DNA from 2 places in the Streptomyces sp. NPDC057939 genome. Region 2 is predicted to be linked to the other one. Evidence: riboswitches for the same ligand, from Rfam matches in the RefSeq annotation. Region 2 holds a riboswitch; the other holds the start of a gene.

Region 1 (3,397 bases), on a different contig from region 2:
CCGCGAGGTCAGCGAGCTGGTCATGGGGCTGCTCAGGGAGCTGTCCCCACTGGTCGAGCCGCTCAGCCTGGACGAGGCCTTCGTGGACCTGGAGGCGGGCTCCGCCGCCTTCGACGCGGCCGGGGCGAGGGCCGTGGGGGAGCGGCTGCGGGCCGACATCACGGCCGCGACGGGCCTCAGCGGCTCCGTGGGCCTCGCGGGTTCGAAGATGCTCGCCAAGGTGGCCTCCGAGGAGGCGAAGCCGGATGGACTGCTGCTCATCGAACCCGGCACCGAACGGGAACTGCTCGCGCCGATGTCGGTGCGGACCCTGCCCGGCGTCGGTCCGGCCACCGGGGAGCACCTGCGCCGGGCCGGGATCACCACGGTCGGGGAGCTCGCCGAAGCCGGTGAGGACGAGCTGGTGCGGATGGTCGGCAGGGCGCACGGGGCGGGGTTGTACCGGATGGCGCTGGGGCTGGACGACCGGCCCGTGGTCGCGGAGCGCGACGCGAAGTCCGTATCGGTGGAGGACACCTTCGACGTGGACCTGCACGACCGGGTGCGGATCCGCCACGAGGTGCAGCGGCTCGCGGACCGGTGCGTCGGTCGGCTGCGGGCCTCCGGGCACTCGGGTCGCACGATCGTCCTCAAGGTGCGGCGCTACGACTTCTCGACGCTGACCCGCTCCGAGACCCTGCGGGGCCCGACGGACGACCCGGCCGTGGTGCGCGAGGCGGCCGCGCGGCTGCTGGAGGGCGTGGACACCACGGGGGGCGTCCGGCTGCTCGGGGTCGGGGTGACGGGCCTCGCGGACTACACCCAGGAGGACCTCTTCGCCCAGGTGCGCGCCGCGGAGGCGGACGGGGAAGCGGACGGAGCGGAGGAGAACGGTGCCGTTGCGCCGGACGGGGCGGACGGGTCGTCCGGCGGCGTGGAGGCCGGAGCGGGCGATGGGGTTGAGGGAGCTGGGGAGGCCACGGGTACGGACGGCGCGAGCGGTACGGGCGGTGCTGCGGGTGGAACCGCGGGCGGGGCCGTGGTGACGGCCGTCGGCTCCGAGGGAGGTGTGGTGCGCCACTGGGCGGCCGGGAGTGACGTACGGCACGCCGTGTACGGGCTCGGCTGGGTCCAGGGCAGCGGCGTGGGGCGCGTGACCGTACGGTTCGAGCAGCCCGGGACACAGCCCGGCCGGGTCCGCACCTTCCGGGTGGACGACCCCGAGCTGGAGCCGTCCGATCCGCTGCCCCTGGTGGGTACCGCCTAACTCCCGCCGGCCGGCCGGCCCGCGTCGCGGCGGCGCTTCTTGGCGGGCGGGGGCGGCGGGTGCTGGAACTCCGAGGGGAGGACCACGTCGAGCCCGTAGTGGTGGTACAGCTGGAGCTCCTGCTCGGGGGAGAGGTGACGGCCGACCCCGAAATCGGGGGCGTCCTTGATGAGGGAACGCTCGAACGGCACGCGCAGGGCGTCGTCCACCACCTCGCTGGGCTCCAGCGGGACGAAGGCGTCCCGACCGAAGAGGCCGGTCCGCACGGCGGCCCACTCCGGGACGCCCGTGGCGTCGTCGAGGTAGACCTCGTCCACGGTGCCGATCTTGGCGCCGTTCCGGTCGAATGCCTTGCGGCCGATCAGGCTGCGCGGATCGATGTCGGTCTGCACGGTCCCTCCACTTGGTCGCAACTCCATCCGTAATCACTACAAAAGTGCACATCCGCAGACGGGGCCACTCGAGGGAGGGTCCAGATCCTCGCTGGTAGGCTGGGTGACGGCTGTTGACCCTGTGCGGGAGAGTCCTCCGAATGAGTTGTACGGAGGCGCCGAAGGAGCAAATCCTCCCCGGAATCTCTCAGGCATACGTACCGCACGTGAAGAGGCCACTCTGGAAAGCAGGAGCGGTGCCGGGACGCAGTACCGGCTCCTCTCCTCACCGACGGTGAAAGCCGGATCCCGCGGGCGACCCCCGCGTGGCCCGGTGAAGCTCTCAGGTTGAGATGACAGAGGGGGAGGCCGTCCGGGTGCCCGCGCCGTGGTGCCCCTCGCAGGTCATACGACCAGGAGGCCTCCGTAATGACCGCCAACCGCATTCCGCTCTCCCAGCTGGAGCGAGGCATCCCCTTCGAGCAGCGCCACATCGGCCCGGACGCCGAGGCGCAGGCGAAGATGCTCGCCCAGGTGGGCTACGGCTCCCTGGACGAGCTCACCGCCGCCGCGGTACCGGATGTGATCAAGACCGCCGAAGCGCTGAACCTGCCCGACGCGCGGACCGAGGCGGAGGTGCTCGCCGAGCTCCGCTCGCTCGCCGACCGCAACCAGGTCCTGTCCTCGATGATCGGCCTCGGTTACTACGGCACGTTCACCCCGCCGGTGATCCTGCGCAACGTCATGGAGAACCCGGCCTGGTACACGGCGTACACGCCCTACCAGCCGGAGATCTCGCAGGGTCGCCTGGAGGCCCTGCTGAACTTCCAGACCGTCGTCGCCGACCTGACCGGTCTGCCGACCTCCGGCGCTTCCCTCCTCGACGAGGGCACCGCCGCCGCCGAGGCCATGTCCCTGGCCCGGCGCGTCGGCAAGGTCAAGGGCGGCGTCTTCCTGATCGACGCCGACGCGCTGCCGCAGACCATCGCGGTGATCGAGACCCGCGCCGAGCCCACGGGCGTGGAGGTCGTCGTCGCCGACCTCTCGGACGGCATCCCCGCCGAGATCGCCGAGCGCGGCGTCTTCGGCGTGCTGCTCCAGTACCCCGGCGCCTCCGGCGCCGTGCGCGAGATCAAGCCGGTCATCGACCAGGCGCACGAGCTCGGTGCCGTCGTCACCGTCTCGGCCGACCTGCTCGCCCTGACCCTGCTGACCTCGCCGGGCGAGCTCGGCGCGGACATCGCCGTCGGCACCACCCAGCGCTTCGGCGTCCCGATGGGCTTCGGCGGACCCCACGCCGGCTACATGGCCGTCCAGGCCAAGCACGCCCGCTCCCTGCCGGGCCGCCTCGTCGGCGTCTCCGTCGACGCGGACGGCAACAAGGCCTACCGCCTGGCGCTGCAGACCCGCGAGCAGCACATCCGCCGCGAAAAGGCGACCAGCAACATCTGTACCGCGCAGGTGCTGCTCGCCGTCATGGCCGGCATGTACGCCGTCTACCACGGGCCGGACGGGCTGCGGACGATCGCCCGCCGCACCCACCGCTACGCCGCCCTGCTCGCCGCGGGTCTGACGGCCGGCGGCGTCGAGGTCGTTCACGGCTCGTACTTCGACACGATCACCGCCCGGGTGCCCGGCAAGGCCGCCGAGGTCGTCGCCGCCGCCCGTGAGGCCGGCGTCAACCTCTTCCAGGTCGACGCCGACCTGGTGTCCGTCGCCTGCGACGAGACCACCCTGCGCGCCGACGTCGAGGCCGTCTGGGGCGCCTTCGGGGTCGACG
Region 2 (3,397 bases):
GACACCCACGTACAGCTCGGGGGCCCCGCCCTCCACGCTGGCCAGGCAGCGGTGGGCGGCCGCGACGACCCCGGTGCCGCGGAACTCCTCGGCGGCGGCGGCCAGGAAGTCGACCGGGTCCTCCTGCCAGTCCGGCTCGAAGAGCCGTACGCGACCCCCGGTGGCCGGTCCGTCGAGCGGGCCGAGGCCGGCGCGGCACAGCTCGGCGACCGCGGCCGGGGGCAGCGGAACGCCGACGGCCCCCTCCGGGTTCACGGCGATGCCGAGCTGCGGGGGCAGGCCGCGGGCGAACTCCACGGCCGGGGCGATCGCGAAGTCCATGCCGGGGCCGGCGCAGAACCGGAACTGGGCCTCGGAGCTGTAGACGGGGACGTACGCCTCCCCGCCGATCACCATCGTCGGCAGGCTGAGGCTGCCCCGGTCCGGGCCGCCTCCCTCGGGCAGCGGTACCCAGACCGCGCTGCGCCCGAGCACCTCCAGGATCCGCTCCCCGGCGTCCGTCTGCCCGAGCGCCGCCCCGAGCACCTGCTCCAACTCGTTCGCCGGCCAGCCGCTGCCCTGCATGTACCCCTGCCCTCCGTGTGGTCCCGCCGATGTGCTGCCGAGGCTATCGGCTGCGGGCGGGCCGGCCGGAGTCAGCCGTGGAACGCGATGGAGGTCACGGCTGCGGCGGAACGGCGGTCGAGGAGCGTCGCGGAGGCGCAGCCCGCGGGCGGGCGCCCGGCCTCGGCCTCCCGGAGCAGCCGGTGGACGGCTCCGCGGTGGCGGGCGAAGGCGTACGCGGACACCCGCCGCCCACGCGCCGCCTGCCCGGACAGGGCCTCCTCGGCGGTGGTGTCGAGCAGCAGCAGGTGCAGGGAGGAGCCCCGGCGGCGGGCCACGGAGGCGAGCAGGCCGCGGACCCAGCTCTGGGTGCCGCAGTCGTGGACCACTACGGAATCGCCGGAGCGCAGCTTGCGCCACAGCCCCCAGTAGTGGGCGGCGCGGACCAGCGGTCGGTACGCGGCGTAGGGCAGCGCGGCCGGCATCCGCCGCTCCCAGCGTTCGCGGGCGTCCTGGGAGTCGATGCCGCCCCCCTCGGCGGCGCGCTTGATCAGCGTGCTCTTGCCGCCGCCGGGCAGACCGGACACCACCACGATGTCCCCCGTCGGCCAGCCGAGCCGCTGCGGGCCGCGCACGGCGGATCCGCGCAGGTCACGGACCGGTCCTACGCCCTCGACGACGACGCGCGGATCCACGCCCGCGCCCCGTTGGGTCGGCACGCCGTCGACTCCGGCGCCTCCGGCGCCTCCTCCGACGGGTTGCGTTGTGGTGACCACTCCGAACCTCCGCACAGCGTCTCCCCCCCGAAACGGGGCCGCACGAGCCCCATGCCCACTGAGTGTAAAGAGACGGTAATCCGGCGCCCCCGGTTCCGCTCTCGGCTTTCTTCCGGGCCCGACGGCCCGGTCCCGGACGTCCCGTGCAATGATGTGCGCCATCTGGACACCAACTGCATACCGGCCGCTTGAATCCGCGCGGGAGAGTCCCGGCAGGGCCGCAAGGCCGTGCCCGGGCGCCGAAGGAGCAAGTACCTCCCTTGAATCTCTCAGGCCCCGTACCGCGTGGATGAGGCAGATCTGAAAAGCGAGCCGCGACACGACCGTCCCCGACGGTCGTCGGAGCGTGCTCCACCCAAGGTGCAAGCCGTGGAGTTGACCCGTACGCGCGGGAACTCCCGGCGAACCTCTCAGGTTCCGATGACAGATGGGGAGGATCGTCCTCGTCATGTCATGCCCTGGGACCCGGGAGCCACACCCATGAGCACTGCCCCCCGCCTGACCGCGCTCGACGCGCTGCACCGTTCGCTCGGTGCGACCATGACCGATTTCGCGGGCTGGGACATGCCGCTGCGGTACGCGAGCGAGCGCGACGAGCACAACGCCGTGCGCACCCGCGCCGGCCTGTTCGACCTGTCCCACATGGGCGAGATCACCCTGACCGGCCCCGAGGCCGTCAAGGTGCTGGACCACGCCCTGGTCGGCAACATCTCGACCGTCGGCGTCGGCCGCGCCCGCTACACGCACATCTGTCAGGAGGACGGCGGGATCCTCGACGACCTGATCGTCTACCGCCTGGGCGAGACCGAGTTCATGGTCGTCGCGAACGCCTCCAACGCCCAGGTCGTGCTGGACGCGATCACCGAGCGCGCCGCCGGCTTCGACGCCGAGGTCCGTGACGACCGTGACGCGTACGCGCTGATCGCCGTCCAGGGCCCGGAGTCCCCCGGCATCCTGAAGTCCCTCACGGACGCCGACCTGGACGGCCTGAAGTACTACGCGGGCCTGCCGGGCACCGTCGCGGGCGTGCCCGCGCTGATCGCGCGCACCGGCTACACCGGCGAGGACGGCTTCGAGCTGTTCGTCGCCCCCGAGCACGCCGTGGAGCTGTGGCAGGCGCTGACCGCCGCGGGCGCGGGCGTCGGCCTGGTCCCGGCCGGTCTGTCCTGCCGCGACACCCTGCGCCTGGAGGCGGGCATGCCGCTGTACGGGCACGAGCTGACCACCTCCCTCACCCCGTTCGACGCGGGTCTGGGCCGGGTCGTGAAGTTCGAGAAGGAGGGCGACTTCGTCGGCCGCGCCGCGCTGGAGGCCGCCGCCGAGAAGGCCGCCGCGAACCCGCCGCGCAAGCTGGTCGGCCTGATCGCCGAGGGCCGCCGCGTCCCGCGCGCCGGTTTCCCGGTCGTCTCCGACGGCAAGGTCATCGGCGAGGTCACCTCGGGCGCCCCGTCCCCGACGCTGGGCAAGCCGATCGCGATGGCGTACGTCGACGCGGCCCACGCCGCACCCGGCACCTCCGGCGTGGGCGTCGACATTCGCGGTACGCATGAGCCGTACGAGGTCGTGGCCCTGCCGTTCTACAAGCGGCAGAAGTAGTCCCGCACACGGCATCGCGGCACGGACAGCCGTACGGACACCCGTACGGCGCCGTCTCGTACCGTCTCACCAACCAAGACCGCTGTTCGTATCCACTCCCCCGCATCCAGGAGAATCAGGTCATGAGCAACCCCCAGCAGCTGCGTTACACCAAGGAGCACGAGTGGCTGTCGGACGCCGTGGACGGCGTCGCGACGGTCGGCATCACGGAGTTCGCGGCCAACGCGCTCGGTGACGTCGTCTACGCCCAGCTCCCCGCGGTCGGCGACACCGTCACCGAGGGCGAGACCTGTGGCGAGCTGGAGTCGACCAAGTCGGTCAGCGACCTGTACTCCCCCGTCTCCGGCGAGGTCGTCGAGGCCAACCAGGACGTCGTCGACGACCCGGCCCTCGTGAACACGGCCCCGTTCGAGGGTGGCTGGCTGTTCAAGGTGCGCCTCTCGGACGAGCCCAAGGACGTGCTCTCGGCCGAGGAGTACGCC

Evidence for each region. Region 2 has a riboswitch for glycine ahead of gcvT (glycine cleavage system aminomethyltransferase GcvT). Riboswitches for the same ligand answer to the same signal wherever they lie in the genome.
Region 1: another riboswitch for glycine. It lies ahead of gcvP (aminomethyl-transferring glycine dehydrogenase); the one in region 2 lies ahead of gcvT (glycine cleavage system aminomethyltransferase GcvT).

What each region holds. Positions count from the first base shown of each region.
Region 1 covers NZ_JBHVPG010000014.1:9,194-12,590, forward strand. Annotated here, with positions in the region: gene ACFVS6_RS17700 (DNA polymerase IV) at 1-1,246, shown strand, start outside; gene ACFVS6_RS17705 (PRC-barrel domain-containing protein) at 1,243-1,638, opposite strand; glycine riboswitch at 1,753-1,851, shown strand; gene gcvP (aminomethyl-transferring glycine dehydrogenase) at 2,047-3,397, shown strand, end outside.
Region 2 covers NZ_JBHVPG010000028.1:75,630-79,026, forward strand. Annotated here, with positions in the region: gene ACFVS6_RS26815 (enhanced serine sensitivity protein SseB) at 1-564, opposite strand, end outside; gene ACFVS6_RS26820 (AAA family ATPase) at 636-1,262, opposite strand; glycine riboswitch at 1,509-1,613, shown strand; gene gcvT (glycine cleavage system aminomethyltransferase GcvT) at 1,800-2,915, shown strand; gene gcvH (glycine cleavage system protein GcvH) at 3,038-3,397, shown strand, end outside.